3 regions of the Glycomyces halotolerans genome follow, and region 2 is predicted to be linked to each of the others. Evidence: riboswitches for the same ligand, from Rfam matches in the RefSeq annotation. Region 2 holds a riboswitch; each other region holds the start of a gene.
The links. Region 2 has a riboswitch for cobalamin ahead of ACYVL2_RS12775 (CbtB domain-containing protein). Riboswitches for the same ligand answer to the same signal wherever they lie in the genome.
Positions count from the first base shown of each region.

Region 1: it holds a riboswitch for cobalamin, as region 2 does, so the genes downstream of both, ACYVL2_RS08220 (prenyltransferase/squalene oxidase repeat-containing protein) here and ACYVL2_RS12775 (CbtB domain-containing protein) in region 2, are expected to answer to the same signal.
Region 3: it holds a riboswitch for cobalamin, as region 2 does, so the genes downstream of both, metE (5-methyltetrahydropteroyltriglutamate--homocysteine S-methyltransferase) here and ACYVL2_RS12775 (CbtB domain-containing protein) in region 2, are expected to answer to the same signal.

Region 1 is NZ_BAAGXZ010000007.1:30,721-37,048, reverse strand. Features, by position in the region: gene ACYVL2_RS08235 (UvrD-helicase domain-containing protein) at 1-1,064, shown strand, start outside; partial or broken gene ACYVL2_RS08230 (MinD/ParA family ATP-binding protein) at 1,176-2,444, shown strand; gene ACYVL2_RS08225 (TetR/AcrR family transcriptional regulator) at 2,469-3,026, opposite strand; cobalamin riboswitch at 3,185-3,349, shown strand; gene ACYVL2_RS08220 (prenyltransferase/squalene oxidase repeat-containing protein) at 3,432-4,676, shown strand; gene ACYVL2_RS08215 (hypothetical protein) at 4,673-5,266, shown strand; gene ACYVL2_RS08210 (CbiQ family ECF transporter T component) at 5,263-6,328, shown strand, end outside.
Region 2 is NZ_BAAGXZ010000014.1:4,209-10,536, reverse strand. Features, by position in the region: gene ACYVL2_RS12785 (ABC transporter permease) at 1-785, shown strand, start outside; gene ACYVL2_RS12780 (helix-turn-helix transcriptional regulator) at 789-1,016, shown strand; cobalamin riboswitch at 1,305-1,521, shown strand; gene ACYVL2_RS12775 (CbtB domain-containing protein) at 1,553-1,738, shown strand; gene ACYVL2_RS12770 (CbtA family protein) at 1,746-2,474, shown strand; gene ACYVL2_RS12765 (histidine phosphatase family protein) at 2,471-3,058, shown strand; gene ACYVL2_RS12760 (cobalamin biosynthesis protein) at 3,055-3,987, shown strand; gene ACYVL2_RS12755 (cobyric acid synthase) at 3,984-5,531, shown strand; gene cobN (cobaltochelatase subunit CobN) at 5,528-6,328, shown strand, end outside.
Region 3 is NZ_BAAGXZ010000002.1:252,093-258,420, reverse strand. Features, by position in the region: gene alr (alanine racemase) at 1-1,026, opposite strand, end outside; gene metE (5-methyltetrahydropteroyltriglutamate--homocysteine S-methyltransferase) at 1,101-3,341, opposite strand; cobalamin riboswitch at 3,383-3,623, opposite strand; gene ACYVL2_RS03110 (Rossmann-fold NAD(P)-binding domain-containing protein) at 3,742-4,482, shown strand; gene ACYVL2_RS03105 (S8/S53 family peptidase) at 4,489-6,328, opposite strand, start outside.

The DNA of each region.
Region 1 (6,328 bases), on a different contig from region 2:
CGCGAACCCCCGAACCCTGGCAGGACTCCGCTCCCCTGCTCACCGGCATGGACGAAGTGGGCGCCGGACTGCTCGACTCGCTCGACGCTATGCAGCGCGTGGCCGCCTCGGCGGGGCCCGGGCCGCTGCTCATCAACGCCGCCCCCGGCACCGGCAAGACCCACCTGCTCATCCGCCGCGTCGCCTACATGGTCCGCGAACTGGGCATTCCGGCCGCGCAGTGCCTCGTCGTCGCCGCCTCCCGGGCCGGCGCCGGGCGCATCCGGCGCGAGCTCGCCACGCTCCTCGACGGTGAGGCCGAGCAGATCACCGTCGCCGAGTTCGCCGACTTCGCCGCCCAGAACGCGAAGGACGCCGAGGATCGACGCCTGGCCCCCACCCTGGGGCACCTGTTCATCGACGACCTGCCTCGCATGCCCATGCGGCTCTACCGGCAGCTGATGGACCACCGCGGCCCCGAAGCCGACGTGACCGCCACCGGCGACCCCGACTCGGCGCTGTGCGCGGGCGACCCCGCCGCGTTCACCGCGTTCGTCGACCAGTTCTCTCAAGCCCACGTCGTGCGGCTGTCGCGCAACCACCGCAGCCCCGCGGCCGTGCTCGTGGCGGCCTCGCAGGTGATCGAGCCGATCAGCCGCGTCCCCGGCCGCCTGACCCAGCCGCAGCGGCCGGCCCTGGAGGGCTCGGGCATCGGGCGGTGCTACGCGATCGACGATGACGACGAGAAGCGCTTCATCGACCGGCTCACCGAATATCTGGCCGAACTGGGCGTCGCCCCGGACGAGCTCGCGGTCATCGGACCCGAGGGCACATCGGTGAGCGAAGCGGCCGACGGCGAGTACCGCGTGGTCTGCCTGACCGGGATGACCGCCGAGGCCTGGCCGAACACCGCCGCCGCCCGACGCGAGCTGTACGTGGCCCTGAGCCGCACCCGCGATCTGGCCTATGTGAGCCACACCGGCCCCGGATCGCCGCTGCTGGCCGATGTGGACCAGGGCCTGTTCAGTCCATTCGGGATGGTTCCGGTGGCGCATTCGGGGCCCGAGCAGCCGCGCCTGCTCTGAACTCGCGGCACGGTCACCACTCGGAGTTCCCGCGCGAGCACCCACCGATAGGCCACAATAGGTCGCATAGCAGTCGTCTATGACCTGGGAGGCCCGATGGAGCACACCGAAGAGGACACTGTGCCTCTGCACCGGCCCGATGCTCCAGGTTGGTCGCCGTTCGCGCCGCCGGGCGCGAACCGAGAGCACAGTGCGCCGCCGGCGAACCAAGGGCAGAGCTCGCCGCCCGATCCGGACCAAGGGCGGCGTGCGAGCCCCGGGGACACCGGTCGGCCCGAGACTCCGGCGAGCCCGGAGGCGGTGCCGGGCCAGAGTTTCGCGCACGCTCCGGAAGCAGGCCCTCCGCGATCGGGCGAGTGGCCCCGCCCGCCGTCGGCGCCCGCGCCGCACCGGCCTTCGGACGCTCCCGTGCCGGCCTTCCCCGACCACCCCGGCGCGCTCGAACGCGTCGGCGTCACCGCCGACGACTTCGCCAGCCGCCGCGTCGTCCCGCCTCGCGGACCGGTCGCCGAGACCGGGCTGCGCGGGACGATCCACCGGCTCTCGTTCGGCCTCATCGCCCTGCCTCCCAGCGCCCGCGAGCGCGCCTACCAGAACAACATCGAGACCGTGCGCCGCAACTTCGGGGGCCTGCGCCAGATCACCGTGGTCAACCCCAAGGGCGGGGCGGGCAAGACCGTCGCGGTGCTCATGCTCGCACTCACCTTCGGGCGCCACCGGGGCGGCTACGTGCTGGCCTGGGACAACAACGAGACGCAGGGCACGCTGGGGATGCGGGCCCAGCAGGACTTCCATGTCCGCACGGTCCGGGACCTGCTGCGCGACCTGGACCATTTCAAGGGCCCCACCGGGAGGGTCGGCGATCTGTCGCAGTACGTGCGTGCCCAGGGCGGCGCGATGTTCGACGTGCTGGCCTCGGACGAGTCGGCCACGGCCGGCGAGATGCTCACCGCGCACGCCTTCGGTGATCTGCGCGAGGCCGTCTCGCGGTTCTACAAGCTCATCGTCGTCGATACCGGGAACAATGTGCGGGCGGCGAACTGGCAGGCGGCGATCGACGCGACCGATCAGCTCGTGGTGACGATGTCGGCCCGCAACGACTCGGCCGAGACGGCCGCCCGGATGCTGGACCATCTGGAGCAGACCGGGCGCAGGGAGCTGGTGCGGGGCGCGGTCTCGGTGGTGTCGATGCCGGCGCACCGCAAGGACGTGGACCTGCCGGCGGTGCAGCGGCACTTCGCGGCGCGCACGCGGGCGGTGCTGCTGGCCCCGTACGAGAAGCTGCTGGATTCGGGGGAGCCGATCCGCTATGACGCGTTGAGCAAGGCCTCGCTGGCCGCTTGGCTGAGGATCGGGTCGGCGGTGGCCGAGGGGCTGTGAGGCGGCCGGGGTGCCGCGGTCGCGTCAGAGCAGGCCGGTGAGGCCCGCGACGGCGTCTTCGAGTCGGCGGTCGTCTTCGTCGGCGTGGCCGACCACGTAGGCGCCCTGGATGAACACCAGGACGGTGCGAGCCAGGCGCCGGGGGTCGCGGGGCGGGGTCTCGCCGCGGTCGGCCGCGCGTGCCAGGATCGCGGTCAGGTCGCGTTCGAGTTCCGACCACGCTTCTTGGACGCGTCTCATGGTCGCGGGGTCGTCGGCCAGTTCCACGGCCGCGCGGACGATGAAGCCGCCTTCTTTGCTGTGCCTGGCCACGACTTCGAGGATGTCGCCGATGACGCGCGGCGCGCCGACCGGTTCGGCGCCGTCGCCGTCGATGGCTCCTCGGGCTATCGAGCGCATCTCCGGTTCGGTGTCCTCGCGATATCGGGCGAGTGCGGTTATGTACAGCTGGTGTTTGGACCCGAAGGCGGAGTAGAGTCCGGCCCGGTTCATTCCCGTGGCCGCCACGAGGTCCGACATGGAAGTGGCCGCGAAGCCGCGTTCGAGGAACGTACGGGTCGCCGCGCGGAGGACTCTGTCCAAATCGGCATTCTTATTTCTGCTCACATTTGCACCGTATCGACACCCGGTGCTACCGGTCAATAACGGGATGCCCGATTTGACTCCGTGGCGTGAGTGAACGGATCCACTCAACGCGCCACCTCCTTGACACCCCGTAGCGTCGCCCTAGAGAATGAACGCAAACTCAACAGGCGTCCAGTGGGGGAAGTCCGGTCGGAAGCCGGCGCTGACCCGCAGCGGTAGTCGCGGTTCGAACTCGAACACCACCCGAGCCAGTAACCTCTCAGCAACAGGTTCGGTCCACCCGCGTGAGCCCGAATGCCCACCGGGCGCCAGTGTCCATCGTCAACGCCTGTCGCGGTCTGCAGGCGCTTGCGGCGCCGCCGCCTGCCCGAGACCTCGCCCGCGCTTCAGAAAGGTCAGGCAATGCGCCACTCGCCGCTGGGCCAACGCTCAGCACGCAGCAACCGCCCCGGTCGGCTGCGGTACCTCGCCGCCGCCGCGGTCCTCCCCCTCGTCGCCATCGCCTCCGCCTCTCCGGCGCACGCTCAGGACGAGCCGTTCTCCAATCCTTCCGAAGCCGCCGCCGGCTGGCTCGCCTCCCAGGCCGAAGGGCCCTCCTGGAGCGCCGGCGACGTCTCCAGCACCCTGGACGTCCTCATCGGTCTCATGGCCGCCCGCGTGGGCGGCGAGAAGGTCCAGACCAGTCTCGAATGGCTCAACGAGCCCGACGTCCTGAACGCCTACGTCTACCCGCCCGGCGACGAGTCCGAAGACCCGCAGCTCAACGCCGGAGGCGCCGGGAAGGTCATGTACGTCGTCGCCACCGCCGGCGGCGACCCCGCCGACTTCGGCGGCGTCAAACTCGCCGACGCGGTCACCGACAGCCAGCGCGACGACGGCCACTTCGGCGACGGCACTCCGTTCGCGACCGCGTGGGCGGTGCTGGGACTCTCGCGCTCGGGACAGCCCGCGAACGAGGAGGCCGCAGCGGCGCTGACCGCCGCGCAGTGCCCCGACGGCGGCTACAGCTTCGCCGACGCCGACGGCGGCGACGACTGCGCCAGCGACCCGGACACGACCGGTGTGGTGGCCTCGGCGCTGCAGACGATGGACGGCGACGACGCCGAAGCGGCCCACGATGCGGCCATCGCCTGGCTGGAGTCCGCTCAGGGCGAGAACGGCGGCTTCGACGCCGGTTTCGGCCCGAACGCGAACTCGACCGCGTACGCGGCGCAGGCGCTGCTGGGCGCCGAGCGCGCCGAGTCCGCCGAGCGGGCGACGGCGTTCCTGATCGGTCTCCAGGTCGGCTGCGGCGAGGAGGCGGCCGGCGCGATCCGCGCGACCGACCCCGAGGACGAGGAGTACGGCGAGATGATGCGGCTCTCGGCCACCGCGCAGGCGCTCATTCCCCTGTCGGGACAGAACCTGGCCGAGCTCGACGCCTCGGAGTCGGACGCCGATCTTCCGGTCGTCCAGTGCGAGGCGGTCTCCGGCGGCGAGACCACCGGGGCCGACGGCGGCGAAGACGGCGCAGCGTCCGATGAGGGCTCGGGTTCGCTCGTGCCGTGGCTCGTCGGCGGCGCGGCGGTCGTGCTGGCCGCGATCGTGCTGTACGTGCTGGCGCGAGTCCGCCGCGGCGCCTCGACCGGGGACAAGGAAGCGGAGTGACCCCAGGCGTGGCCGCCCGCGCCGGCGCCCTCGCCGTGATCGGCGCGGCGCTGGTGTGGGCCTCGCCCGCGACCGCGCAAGAGGGCTCCTGCCGGGGGGTCACCGTGGTGGTCGACTTCGGGGAGGCCGGACCCGAGTCGTCGGCGGACTCGGAGCCGGCCGTCGGATGCGCCGAGGACCCGTCGAACGGCATCGAGGCGCTGACGCAGGCCGGTTTCACCGTCACCGAGGTGATCAGCTTCCCCGGCGCGGTGTGCCGGATCGACGGCTTCCCCGACGACGAGTGCGGTCTCATGCCGCCGGCCGACCGGTCATGGTCGTACTGGCGCGCCGTCGACGGCGAGTGGACGTACTCGAACGTCGGGGCGGGCACGGCCGACCCGGACGACGGCGACGTCGAAGGCTGGGTCTTCGGCGGCGGCTCCCAGCCGCCGGGCGTGGCCCCGGCCTCGGCCCGTGCAGCCGAATCGGCGCCGGCCGATACGGCGGAGTCCTCGAACGGGTCGCCGACGTGGGTCATCGCGGTGGTGCTCCTGTCGGTGATCGCGGGCCTGGTGATCTGGCGGCTGCGACGCGGCCGCGCGACATGAGCGGCGCGCACCCGGTCGCGTGGTGGGGTTGGGCGCTGCTGCTGGCCACGGCGGCCAGCCGCACCTCGAACCCGTGGCTGCTGCTGCTCATCGTGGCCGTCTCGGGGCTGGTGGTCGCCTGGTGCCGGGGCGATGAGCCGTGGTCGGGCGCCTACCGGGTCTTCCTCTTGATCGGGGCGACGGCCATCGCGGTGCGGATGCTGTTCTACATCGTCTTCGGCGGCGCCGAAGGGACGACCGTGCTGGTGACGCTGCCGCAGGTCCGGCTCCCGGACTGGGCGGCGGGGTTCCGGCTCGGCGGCGCGGTCACCGCCGAGGGCGCGCTCGCGGCCGTCTTTGACGGGCTGCGGTTGGCGACGCTACTGGTCTGCGTGGGCGCGGCGAACGCCTTGGCCAGTCCGCGGCGGCTGCTGCGCTCGATGCCCGCGGCGTTGTACGAGGTGAGCGTGGCCGTGGTGGTGGCGTTGTCGGTCGCACCGCAGCTGGTCTCGAGCGTGGCGCGGATCCGCCGGGCCAGGGCGCTGCGCGGCAACACCAGACGGAACCCGGCGAACGTGATGCGGACGGTGGTGGTGCCGGTGCTGCACGACGCGCTCGACCGGTCGCTGGCGTTGGCCGCGGCGATGGCCTCGCGCGGTTACGGCCGGGCCGCCGATATTCCGGCGCCGGCCCGCCACGCGACGTCGGCGTTCCTGCTGACCGGGCTGCTGGGCCTGTGCGCGGGTGCGTACGCGCTGCTGGGTTCGGCGACGCCGGGCACGGTGGCGTGGGGCCTGCTGGCCGCCGGCGCCGCCGCCGCGGTGCTCGGCATCGCGTTCGCCTCGAAGCGGGTGCCGCACACCCGCTACCGGACCGACCGGTTCGGCCGCCGGGACTGGGCGATCGTCGCCTCGGGCTGCGCGGCGGTGGTCGGGACCGTGGTCAGCGCGAACGTCGAACCGGCGGCGGTCTGGCCGCCCACGAGCCTGCTCGCGGTCCCTCCGCTGCCGCTGTTCGCCGCCTGCGGGGTGCTCGTCGCCTCCGCGCCGGCGCTCCTGGCCCCGACCGCCTCGACCGAGGGAG
Region 2 (6,328 bases):
TGACGACCCCCTCGGACGTGTTCGGGTACGTCCTCCCGGTCGGCATCGCCGTGCTCGTCCTGGCCTTTCTGCGGGGCGTCGAGATCGACGACTCCCCGGTCGGCCTCGGGGCCATGAACATGCCCAGCCTCATGGGCATGATGATCGTCTGGAGCGGCGTGTTCGGCGTCGTCGGCATCCTGGTCATGGACCGCACCAACGGCACGCTCCTGCGCGCCAAGTCCATGCCCGGCGGCATGACCGGCTACCTGGTCGGCAACACCGTCTCGCTGGCGATGTTCACCGCCATCACCGTGTCGGTCATCCTCGTCACCGGACTGCTCCTGTTCGACGGTCTCCGATTCACCTCCCCGGACCGCTGGCTGATGTTCCTGTCGGTCCTGCTGCTGGGCATCGCCTCCACCATCCCGGTCGGGGCGGTCCTCGGCGCGCTCATCGACAAACCCCAGAACATGGGCCTGGTCATGCTGCCGTTCATGGGCCTCATCGCCATCTCGGGGATCTTCTACCCGATCACGGCGCTGCCGGGATGGCTCCAGGCCATCGGGCAGGTGTTCCCGCTCTACTGGGCGGGCCTGGGGATGCGGCACGCGCTGCTGCCCGACGCCGCCGCGGCGGTCGAGATCGGCCACAGCTGGCGGACCCTTACGATGTTCGCCGTGCTCGCGGTCTGGGCGGTCGCCTCGATGGCGCTGGCTCCGAAGCTGCTCAGCCGCATGGCCCGCCGAGAATCGGGCTCCTCCGTGGCTCAGCGGCGCGAGAAGATGTACCAGGAATGGGGTTAGACCGTGGCCGACGACGTCGTGTACAACCGCATCGCCGTGCTGCGCGCCGAGAGGGGCATCTCGCGGCGCCAGCTCGCCGACGCGCTCGGCGTCCACTACCAGACCGTCGGCTACCTCGAACGCGGCGAATACTCCCCGAGCCTCCATCTGGCGCTCAAGATCGCCGAGTACTTCGAGGTGAGCGTCGAAGTCGTCTTCTCCACCAAGCCGTTCCCCCGGATCGGCACCTGACCGGCCGAAGCGGACACCGAAGCCCTCATCGACGACCGGCGGCGGTCTCGGAGACGTCGCCGAGCCGGTCGGAGGGGAGTCGAAGGCCCTGTGGCGGGATGAGCAGCCTGTTCGCGGGGAGGATCAGAGGCCCTGGTTACCAGGGCCTTTTGTATGTCCTCTAGAGCCAGTCCTCCAGGTTCGCTGCTGTTGGCCGTGCCTCAGGAGCAGGGCGAGCATGAAGCCGGGGAAGGCGATCGCCCGGAGGCTTTTTCCACGAGGTCGAGACGGGCAGGGGTGGACATGGCGTGCAGAGTGCGGTAGTTTCATGCTTCCTTCGACGGAAGCGGCTAGGAACGCAGTGTGATTCTGCGGCGGTCCCGCCACTGTATTCGGGGAGTCGCCCGCCCCGGAGCTCTTGAGAGCTCCGGCCGGACGGAGCGCGGCCACTGGGTCTTCGGGCCCGGGAAGGTCGGGCGGACGGCGTTGATCCGAGAGCCAGAAGACTGCGGCTTCCTGTCACGACTGAGGGGACGAGGATCCCCGAGGAGGTCGACATGACGGCTATTGGTGCTGCGACCCGAACCGCGCCCCGATGGGGCCTGATGGCGCTGACGGTGCTCGCCATGAGCGCTCTGATGTTCCTGGTCGGCTTCGAGCAGGGCACGCTCACCGGTGGGAGCCCGGTGCTCCACGAGGCGTTCCACGACGCCCGTCACCTGCTCGGACTCCCGTGCCACTGACCTGTCGATGATCACCGACAGCGTTCGCCGCGGACTCGCGGCGGGGCTGGCAGCCGGTCTGGTCGCAGGGGCGTTCGCGCTGCTCGTTGGAGAGGTCCCCCTCCAGGAGGCCATCGAACTCGAGGAGCGGGCGCAATCCGCTGCCCACGGACCGGCCGAGGCCGCCCACGACCACGGTGAGGAATTCACCGTCTCCCGCACCGCGCAGCAGGCCCTGCTTCCGGTCGGGACCGCACTGCTCGGCGCCGCCTACGGCGGCCTGTTCGGGCTCGTGTTCGCCTTCGTCGCCAGGGACTCTCGCGACCGCTGGAAGGGCGCCCTCGCCTTCGGCGTCGCCGTGTGGGCGGCGATCGCCCTGTTCCCGGGCCTGAAGTACCCGTCCAACCCTCCCGGGGTCGGAGACCCGTCGACGGTGGAAGCGAGGACGACGTGGTTCCTCGTCGCGATCGGCGCCTCGGCGGCCATGGCCCTGCTGCTGTGGGCGGCTTCGCGATGGCTCCGCCGCCGCGGCATGGACGACGTGCCGCGCCAGACGCTGGTCGGCGTGGTCGCCGTCTTGCTGTACGGCGCGTTGTTCTTCACGCTGCCCGCCAATGGCGATCAGGCCGAGGCGCCGGCCGATCTGCTGTGGGACTTCAGGTTGGCATCGATGGCGACACAGGCGATCCTGTGGCTCGGTCTCGCCGTCGTCTTCGGCTGGTTGTGGCACCGCGACGCGAAGCGGGAGTCCACGTGAGCGCGTTCGCGAGGCTCATTCTGGTCCGCCATGCTCCGACTGCCGCGACCCGCCGCCACGCCTTTCCCCTCGACGAACCCTTGGACGGAGCGGGGGAGCTGGAGGCGGCCGGGCTGCTCGGCAAGCTGGAGGCGTCCCGGGCCGCCACCGCGCCGGTGCGGCGCTGTCGCCATACCGCGGTCCTCGCCGGGTTCGAGGACGCCGAGCCGGATCCCCGATGGTCTGAATTGGATTTCGGGGAGTGGGCGGGCGCGACGCTGAACGAGATCGGCGAGCGTCAGCCGGACCGGCTCCAAGCGTGGCTGGACGACCCGCGGACCGCCCCGCCCGGCGGCGAGTCGCTCGCCGATCTGGCCGCACGCGTGCGCGAAGGGCTCGCCGCATACGGCGTCTCCGGATCCGACACCGTGGTGTTCACCAGCGGCGGTCCCATCAAGGCCGCCGTGGTGGCCGCCTTGGGCGCGCTGGATTCGGCGTTCTGGCGACTCGACGTCAACCCGTGCTCGGCCACCGTCCTGCACTGCCATTCCGGCCGGTGGACCGTCCGCAGCGTCAACACCGACCCGACAGGGGGCCGCAGGTGAGTCCCCACGGCTTCGGGCTCCTCGCCGGGTACGCGGCCGACCTGCTGCTCGGCGACCCGCGCCGGTACCATCCCGTCGCCGGACTCGGGCGGGCCGCGGCCGCGCTCGAACGGCTCACCTACCGCGATTCCCGCCTGTCCGGCGCGGTCCACACCGGAGCGTTGGTAGCCGGAGGCGCGGCCCTGGCGGCCGCCGCGCACACCGCCGTCGAACGCCGTCCTTGGACGCGCGCGGCCTGGACCGCCGCCCTCGCCTGGACCGTCATCGGCGGTCGATCCCTGCGCCGCGAGGCGGCGGGGATCGCCGCCGTGATCGAACGAGGCGACCTGGACGACGCCCGCAGACGCCTGTCGTCGCTGTGCGGACGCGATCCCTCGCATCTGAGCGAGGCCGAACTGGTGCGCGCCGCCGTCGAATCGGTCGCCGAGAACACTTCCGACGCGGTCGTCGCCCCGCTGTGGTGGGGCGCCGTCGCCGGGCCGGGCGGCCTCGCCGGATACCGCGTCGCCAACACCCTCGACGCCATGATCGGGCACAAGTCGCCGCGTTACCGCCGCTTCGGCTGGGCCGCCGCCCGACTGGACGATGCCGCGAACTGGATCCCGGCCCGGCTTTCGGCCGCGCTGGCGGTCGGGCTCGCCCCGCTGGTCGGCGGCTCACCGAAGCGGACACTGCGCGTCTGGCGGCGCGACGGCCACCGCCACCCCAGCCCCAACGCCGGGCGGGTCGAGGCCGCGTTCGCAGGCGCCCTCGGCCGGACCCTCGGCGGCGGCGAGAACCGCTATCCCGGGCACACCGACACCCGCCCGGCCCTCGGTGACGGACCCGCGCCGACCGTCGCCGACCTGCGCCACGCGATTCGGCTGGCCGCCGCCGTCAGCGCGGCGGCCGCCGTCGGCGCCGCCCTCATCTGCCGGAGGCGCCCATGAGCGGCGCCATCCTGCTGGCCGGCACCGCCTCGGACGTCGGCAAGAGCGTCATCACCGCCGGGGTGTGCCGCCACCTGGCGCGCCAAGGCATCACGGTGGCACCGTTCAAGGCCCAGAACATGGCGCTCAACGCGGCGGTGACGGCCGACGGCGGCGAGATCGGCCGCGCCCAGGCCGCCCAGGCCGCGGCATGCGGCATCCCTCCCGAGACCGCCATGAACCCCATCCTCATCAAGCCCACCGCCGCCCACCGCAGCCAGGTCGTGGTCATGGGCAGACCGGCCTTCGACACCGGCGCCCGCGACTACCACGCCCGCAGACGCGTCCTCATGCCCGCGGTCCTCGGCGCGCTCGACGACCTCAAGGGACGGTTCGAGGCGGTGGTCTGCGAAGGCGCCGGAAGCGCGGCCGAGATCAACCTGCGTCCCCACGACCTGGCCAACATGGGCCTCGCCAGGGCGGCCGGCATGCCCGTCGTCCTCATCGCCGACATCGACCGGGGCGGGGCCCTCGCCGCCCTGTACGGCACGCTCGCGCTCCTCGAGCCCGCCGACCAGGCGCTGGTCGCCGGCTTCGTCATCAACCGCTTCCGCGGCGACCCGGCCGTCCTCGAACCCGGCCTCGAACAGCTCCGCGGGCTCACCGGCCGCCCCTGCCTGGGGGTGCTCCCGCACGCCGACGGTCTCGATTTCGACGCCGAAGACTCCCTCGCCTTGGACCGGACGCTGCCGGTTCTGGCGCCGGTCGGCTCGGACCGGATCGAAGTGGCCGTGGTCCGCCTGCCGCTCATCAGCAACTTCACCGACGTCGACGCCCTCGCGGCCGAGCCCGGCGTGACCGTCCGCTTCACGGTCTCCCCGGAGGACGTGCGCCGCGCCGACCTCGTCATCCTGCCCGGAACCAAGAACACCGTCGGCGACCTCGGATGGATGCGCCGCACCGGCCTGGCCGATGCGATCGGCGACCGAGCCGCCTCCGGCGGACCCGTACTGGGGGTGTGCGGCGGCTACCAGATGCTCGGGCGGGAGATCACCGATGAGGTCGAATCGCGGGCCGGAGTGGTGCCCGGACTCGAACTGCTGCCGGTGACCTGCGAGTTCTTCGAGGAGAAGACGCTCGCGCTCCACACCGGCACGGCGCCCGGCCTCGGCGGCGCGACGGCGGGAGGCTACTCGATCCACCACGGACGCCCCAAAGTGGAGGGCGGTCGAGCGTGGCTGCTCGACGACTCCGGCGCCGAAGAGGGATGCGTCGCGGGATCGGTGTGGGGTACCAGCTGGCACGGCGTCCTCGAGCACGATGAGGTCCGCAGGGGACTGCTCGGCCGCATCGCCCGCGACGCCGGACTCGACTGGAGGCCCGGGGCCGAACCGTTCGCCGCCGTCCGCGAGCGCCGCCTCGACCGCCTCGGCGACCTGGTCGCCGAACACCTCGACACGGCCGCGCTGGAAGACCTGCTCACCCGCGGGGCCCCGGCCGGGCTGCCGGTCGCCCCTCCGGGAGGCGCGCCACGACCTCGCATGTGGACTGAGGAGTCGCATTGACCACGATCCTGCTGCTGAGCACCGCCGACACCGAGATCCTCGCCGCGGCCGGTGCCGTCGACCGGCTCCCCGAAGGCGCCCCGCGCGTGCGCGCTCTCAACCCCGCCCGCGCCCCGAAGGACGACCTCGGGCCTTGGCTCGACGCGGCCCTGGCCGACGCCGAGGCGGTGGTGGTGCGCCTGTTGGGCGGCCGGGCCGCGTTCCCCGAGCTGTTCGACTCGCTGCGTCGCCGCTGCGTCGAGGCCGATGTCCCGCTGCTGGCCCTGTCGGGCGAGAGCTCGCCGGACGCCGAGCTGACCTCCCTGTCGACCGCCCCCACCGCCGCCGTCGCCCACGCCTTCGAATACCTGCGGCTGGGCGGGATCGGCAACACCGAGCAGCTGCTGCGGTTCGTGTCGGACACGCTGCTGCTCACCGGGCTCGGCTTCGAAGCGCCCGCCGAGCTGCCCGACCACGGCGCCTACCATCCCCGCGATCCCGAACCTCTGGCCGCCGTCGACCCCGACCGGCCGCTCATCGGCGTGGTCTTCTACCGGTCCCACCTCGTCAGCGGCAACACCGAGTTCGTCGACGCCCTCATCGACGCGATCGAAGCCCGAGGCGCCCAGGCGATCGGCCTGCACTGCTACTCGCTGCGGCCCGACGCCGAAGGCCGCGTCGGCCTGCTGTCCATGCTCGACGAGGCCGCGGTGCACCCCGACGCCCTGCTGCTCACCGTCCTGGCCATGGGAGGCGCGAACGCGTCCGACACCGCGACGTGGAAGGCCGAGGCCCTGCAACGGCTCGGCGTCCCCGTC
Region 3 (6,328 bases), on a different contig from region 2:
GCTCACGACGTCGTCGCCGAGGTCGACCACGAACTGGTCCATGCAGATCCTTCCGAGGACCGGTCTCCGGCGCCCGGCGAGGTACACCTCGGCGCGGCCCGAGGCGCGGCGCGGGACGCCGTCGGCGTAGCCCAGCGGCACCAGCGCCACGTTCGAGTCCCGCTCGAGGCGGTGGGTGTGCCCGTACGAGATCCCCGTCCCGGCCGGCAGCCGCTTGACGGTCATGACCTGGCTGCGCAGCTCCATCACCGGCCGCAGGTCGACCTCGAGGTGCGGCACCGGGTTGTAGCCGTAGAGCGCGATGCCCGGCCGGACCAGGTCGTAGTGCGTCTCGGGATCGGCGATGAGCGCCGCCGAGTTGGCCAGGTGCCGCACCTCCGGCTCGATGCCGGCCGCGGCCACGGCCGCGAGGAACCGCTCGAAAGCGGCCTTCTGCATCCCGTTGGAGGGATGGTCGACCTCGTCGGCGCACGCCAGATGGCTCCAGGCGCCGACGACCGCGATCGCCCCGGCGGCCTGGTGCTTGGCGGCCGACTCGCAGTACGCCTCCCACTCCGACTCGGCGACCCCGCCGCGCGAGATCCCGGTGTCGCCCTTGAGGTGGACGCGCGCGGTCCGGCCGACCCGTTCGGCGGCCGCGGCGACCGCGTCGAGCTGCGGCAGCGACGAGATCCCGATCTCGGCGCCGGCCTCGATCGTCTCGGCCAGGCCCGGCTGCTCGGGGCCGTACAGGAACGCCAGCACCGGCACGTCGGCCAGGTCGGGAAGGCGCCGCAGCCGCCACGCCTCCCGGAGCGTCGCCACCCCCAATCGCGCGACCCCGGCCTCGACGGCCACGCGCGAAGCCGGGACCGTGCCGTGCCCGTAGGCGTCGGCCTTCACCATCGCCATCTGCGGCGCCTCGGTGAGCGCGGCCAGCGCCTCAACGTTGTGCGCCAGGCGCCGCCAATCCATGTAAGCCCTGGCCAGACCCGACATGTCCCCCGAAACGGGCTCAGACACGATGCGGTAGTTGTCAATCGCCACGCCTCAAGATTACGTGCCCGATCGGCGGCGGCGACGCACCGCTGCGCGGACGCCGCCGACCGGGCGAACGAGGCCTACTCGAGCTCGGCGCGGACGATCCGGGCGGCTTCGACGAGGTTCGCCAGCGACGGCCGCACCTCTTCGTATCGGCGCGTCTTCAGCCCGCAGTCGGGGTTGACCCAGACCCGTTCGGGCTCGACGGCGCGCACGGCCAGCCGCAGCGAAGCGGCCATCTCCTCGACCGACGGCACCCTCGGGGAGTGGATGTCCCACACCCCGGGGCCGACGCCGCGCCGGTACTCGGCCCGGTTGAGGTCCTCGAGGACCTCCATCTTCGAGCGGGAGGCCTCGATCGAGGTCACGTCGGCGTCCAGGTCGGCGATCGCGTCGATGACGTCGCCGAACTCCGAGTAGCACAGGTGGGTGTGGATCTGCGTGCTCGGACGCACCGCGGAGGTGGCGATGCGGAACGCGCGCGTGGCCCACTCGCGGTAGGCCGCCCGGCCCGACCGGCGCAGCGGCAGCAACTCGCGCAGGGCCGGCTCGTCGACCTGGATGATCGAGGTCCCGGCGGCCTCGAGGTCGGCGACCTCGTCGCGCAGCGCCAGCGCCACCTGTTCGGCGGTCTCGGCCAGCGGTTGGTCGTCGCGCACGAACGACCAGGCCAGGATCGTCACCGGACCGGTGAGCATGCCCTTGACCGGCTTGTCGGTGAGCGACTGGGCGTAGGAGATCCACTCGACGGTCATCGGTTCGGGCCGGGCGACGTCGGCGTACAGGATCGGCGGGCGCACGCACCGGGAGCCGTAGGACTGGACCCAGCCGGCGGCGGTGGTGGCGAATCCGGTCAGCTGCTCGGCGAAGTACTGCACCATGTCGTTGCGCTCGGGCTCGCCGTGGACCAGGACGTCGAGGCCGAGTTTGATCTGCTCGTCGACGACGGCGGCGACTTCGGCCTTCATGCGGGCGCGGTAGTCGGCGTCGATCATCAGGCCTTGGCGGTGGGCGGCGCGGGCGCGGCGCAGCTCGGCGGTCTGCGGGAAGGAGCCGATGGTGGTCGTCGGCAGGAGCGGCAGTTGCGCCGAAGGCTCCTGGGCGGCGACGCGCTCGTCGTAGGGGACGCGGCGGTCGGCGTCTTCGCCGAGCGCGGCCAGTCGGGAGCGGACGGTCTCCTTGCGCCATTCGGCAGGAGCCGGCGGGCGCTGGAGGCGCGGGGCGTCGGGCCTGGCGAGGCTGACGATTTCGCGGAGCTTCTGGCGGGCGAACGCCAGTCGCTCCATCAGCGACTTCGGCAGTCCGTGCTCGGCCTCGAGGTCGACCGGGACGTGCAGCAGCGAGCAGGAGGACGAGACGCCGAGCCGGTCGGTGACTCGGTGGAGCCGTTCGAGCTCGGCCGCGGCCGCCAGCAGGTCGGTGCGCCAGATGTTGCGGCCGTCGACCGCCCCGGCGAGCACGAATGTTTCACGTGAAACGTCGAGCGACTCGAGGACGTCCACATCGTCCCGGCCGCGGACCAGGTCGAGGGCGATGCCGCCGACGCCGGCTTCGAGCAGCACCGGCAGCGCCTCGCCGAAGGGACCGTAGCCGCCGGTCACCAGCAGCTCCGTGATCGGGGCGAGCCGCTGGTACGCCGAGCGGACGGCCTCGAGTTCGGCGCCGGTGCGGTCGGCGCACAGCGCCGGCTCGTCGATCTGGATCCGCTCGGCGCCGGCGTCGGCCAGCGCGGTGAGGATCTCGGTGTAGACGTCGACGAGCTCGTCGAGTTTGCTCAACGGCTCGAATCCGTCCGGGGCGCCGTCGGCGGCCTTGGCCAGCAGCAGGAACGTGACCGGGCCGAGCAGCACCGGCCGGGCCCGGAGTTGGCGTTCGCGCGCCTCGAGGAACTCGCCGAGCGCCTGCTCGGGGCGGGCGCGGAAGTCGGTGTCGGGTCCGATCTCGGGGACCAGGTAGTGGTAGTTGGTGTCGAACCACTTGGTCATCTCGAGCGGCACGGCGTCGGCGTCGCCGCGCGCGGCGGCGAAGTAGGTGGCCGTCTCGCTGTCGCGCCGGTGCCTGGGGGCGATCGCGTCGACGGCGACGATCGTGTCGAGTACGTGGTCGTAGAGCGAGAAGATCCCGGTCGGGACGGAGTCGAGTCCGGCGGAGGCGAGATCGTCGAGCATCTGGGAGCGGATCTCGGCGGCGGCCGCGTCGAGCGCGGCCTGGTCGATCCTCCCGGACCAGTGGGCTTCGACGGCGCGTTTGAGTTCGCGTCGCGCGCCGATGCGGGGGTAGCCGAGCACGGTGGCGTGCACGGTCTTCTTTGCAGTGGTCATGTGTCAGTTCCCTCGAACTCGGACAGCGTGGACCGCGCGCTGGCGCCCGCGGTACGTCGGCAGGTATTCGGACTCGCGGGCTCGCCGAGTGCGGACTCGGCGCCTACCGGCCGTCGCTTCCCAGGCTTCCATCCTCGCTCGCTTCGAGCGCGGACCTCGGCCAAGTGCTTGTGACGGTTTTCGTTCCCGCTCACCGCTGCGGGGCAGTCCTGGACTCCCACCAGGTTCCCTCTTAGCCGAGACAGCGGGCGCCGCCTCGGAACCGGCGTCGCCTCCGATGGTACGGGCGTGCCATCGCCGCCCCCGCATTCGACCGAGGCCGATGTGGGCCCGCGCCACGGTTCGGCCCGGGCGGGATCGGTATCGTCGCGGTCGGAACCCGCACCTCCAGGGAGGATTCATGACTGACCGACCCGTGGCCGTCATCACCGGGGCCAGCAGCGGTATCGGCGCCGCTTCGGCGAAGGCCTTGGCCGAGGCCGGTTTCGCGGTGGTGCTCGGCGCTCGGCGCACGGACCGGCTCGCCGAGGTCGCCGCCGAGTGCGGCGGTCGGGCGCTGGCCCTGGACGTGACCGACGACGCCTCGGTGGCGTCGTTCGCCGCCGGGATCGACCGCTGCGATCTGCTGGTCAACAACGCCGGGGGCGCGTTCGGGCTCGATTCGGTGGCCGAGGCGGATCTGGACGACTGGCAGCGGATGTACGACGTGAACGTGCTCGGCACGGTGCGCGTGACCAAGGCGCTGCTGCCGCTACTGGTCGCCTCCGGCGACGGGCAGGTCATCACGATCGGGTCGATCGCCGCCCGCGAGCCGTACAAGGGCGGGGCCGGCTACAACGCCGCCAAGCACGCCGAGGCCGCGCTCACCCGCGTGCTGCGGCTGGAGCTGCTCGGGGAGCCGGTGCGCGTGTGCGAGATCGATCCGGGCATGGTCGAGACCGAGTTCAGTCTCGTCCGCTTCGAAGGCGACCGGGAGCGGGCCGAGGCGGTCTACCGCGGCATGACGCCGCTGACGGCCGCCGACGTCGCCGAGTCGATCGCGTGGGTGGCGAAGCGGCCGGCGCACGTCAACATCGACCGGCTGTCGATCATGCCGCGCGATCAGGCCGCCGCGCAGATCGTGCACCGCACGGAGGGCTGAGGCGGCTCATTCGGCGAGTCGGATCGTCGGAGATCGCCACTGCTCCCAGTGGTCGGGGTCGGTCTCGTCGCCGAGGGCTTTGAGGACTCGGACCTCCATGCGCCAGCTCCCGGGCTCCAGGACTCCGGGCCGGTCCTCGTCGAACGCGGCGAGGCCGATCGCGGCGGTGTCGTCGGGACCGGCCGAGCGGGGCAGGAACTCCTCGCGGTCCCAGGTGAAGGTCTCGCCGGTGTCGGTGTTCTCGACCACGACCTCCATGGCCCGCGGCATGTGGTGGAGGTAGACCAGCGCGGTCGGCAGCGTGTCGTCCCCGATGCTGAAGGTCTCGCCTTCGCGCAGATCACGATAGTCGGCTTCGCCGGTGTCCTGGTCCTGGTCGATCGCGACGGCGAGTTTCGGGTAATCGGGGTGCTCGAGGACGGGGATGGCGAGGTAGTCGCCGTGGTAACCGGCGTACGAGGCGGCCAGTTCGGTGCCGCCGCCGTCGGGTTCGGCCACGACGAGGCCGCCGAAGACGCTGCCGTGCGGCAGGTCGGGGCCGGCCTCGACGGTCACGGTGACGGTGGCGCTCTGGCCGCGCCGCAGGCGGACCTGGGCCGGTTCGACGGTCACTGCCGGTTCGGCCACGTGGAATCCGGGGTCGCGGATGTCGCCGGTGGTCGCGATCGCCGGACGGTGTTCGAGCCGGTAGGTCCGCGGGTGCAGTTCTCGCGAGGTCAGGTGGATCTCGAAGGTGCGCGGGCCGGTGCCGTGTCCGGTGTCGACGCCGCTGGGGGACAGGGATCCTCCGGCCTCGAGCGCGGCCGGGATGTCGAGGACGCCGGTGCCTTGCCGGTGGATCGGCTCGAGCCGGCCGAGTCCGGGGTTCTCACCCCAGGGGACGGGCCGGGCGGTGTTGACCAGTCGGCTGCGAACCGAGGCCGGGACGAGGCTCGGGTCGGTCTGGAGGAGGAGCGCGGCGGCGCCGACCACGTGCGGGGCGGACATCGACGTGCCCGACAGGGACCGGTGCGCGCCGTCGTCGACCGGCCAGGTCGACCAGATGCCGCCGCCGGGAGCGGCGAGGTCGGGTTTGAGCGTCAGGTCGGGGGCCGGTCCGAAGGAGGTGAATTCGGAGGCGAGTCCGCCGCGCGGCAGGTCGACCAGGACGGTGCCGGACTCGAACTCGACGGTCGGCCGGGCGCCGATCCGGGCCAGATCGCGGAGGTCGTCGCCGTCGGCGCCGGTGACGGCGATCATCGGCGCGCCCCGGTCCTCGACGCCGGCGCCGCTGAAAGGCCCGGGCCGGTCGTTGTAGACGACCACGCTCGTGGCGCCCTCGTCGACGGCCCGGTCGTACTTCTCTTCGAAGGTGCACCCGCCGCGGAGGACGAGCGCGGCGCGGCCTGCGACGTCGCCTTCGGATTCGTCGCCCGAGCAGGCGCGTCCGAGCCACACCAGCGGGTCGGTCTCCTCGCCGGGCTCGGGCGCGGCGGTGGCTTCGACGGTGGTGTAGCCGACGCTCCGGTCGAGGGCTTCGACGCGGGCGGCGTTCATGCGCCGGGCGGGATTGTCGGTGGAGGCGACGCCGATGACGTCGACGCCGACTCCGGGGGCCGAGGCCGAGAAGACGCCGGCCTCGCCGCTGTTGCCGATCGAGGCGATGACCACGACGCCTTCGTCGACGAGCGCGTCGGCGGCTTCGGCGGTGGGGTATTCGGGCCATTGGAACGGCTGCCCGATGGACAGGTTGACCACGTCCATGCCGTCGGCCAGCGCCCTTTCGAGGGCCTGCAGGATCACTTCGGCGCTGGTGGATCCCTCGCAGCCGAAGACCTTGTAGGCGCCGAACTCGACGCCGGGCGCG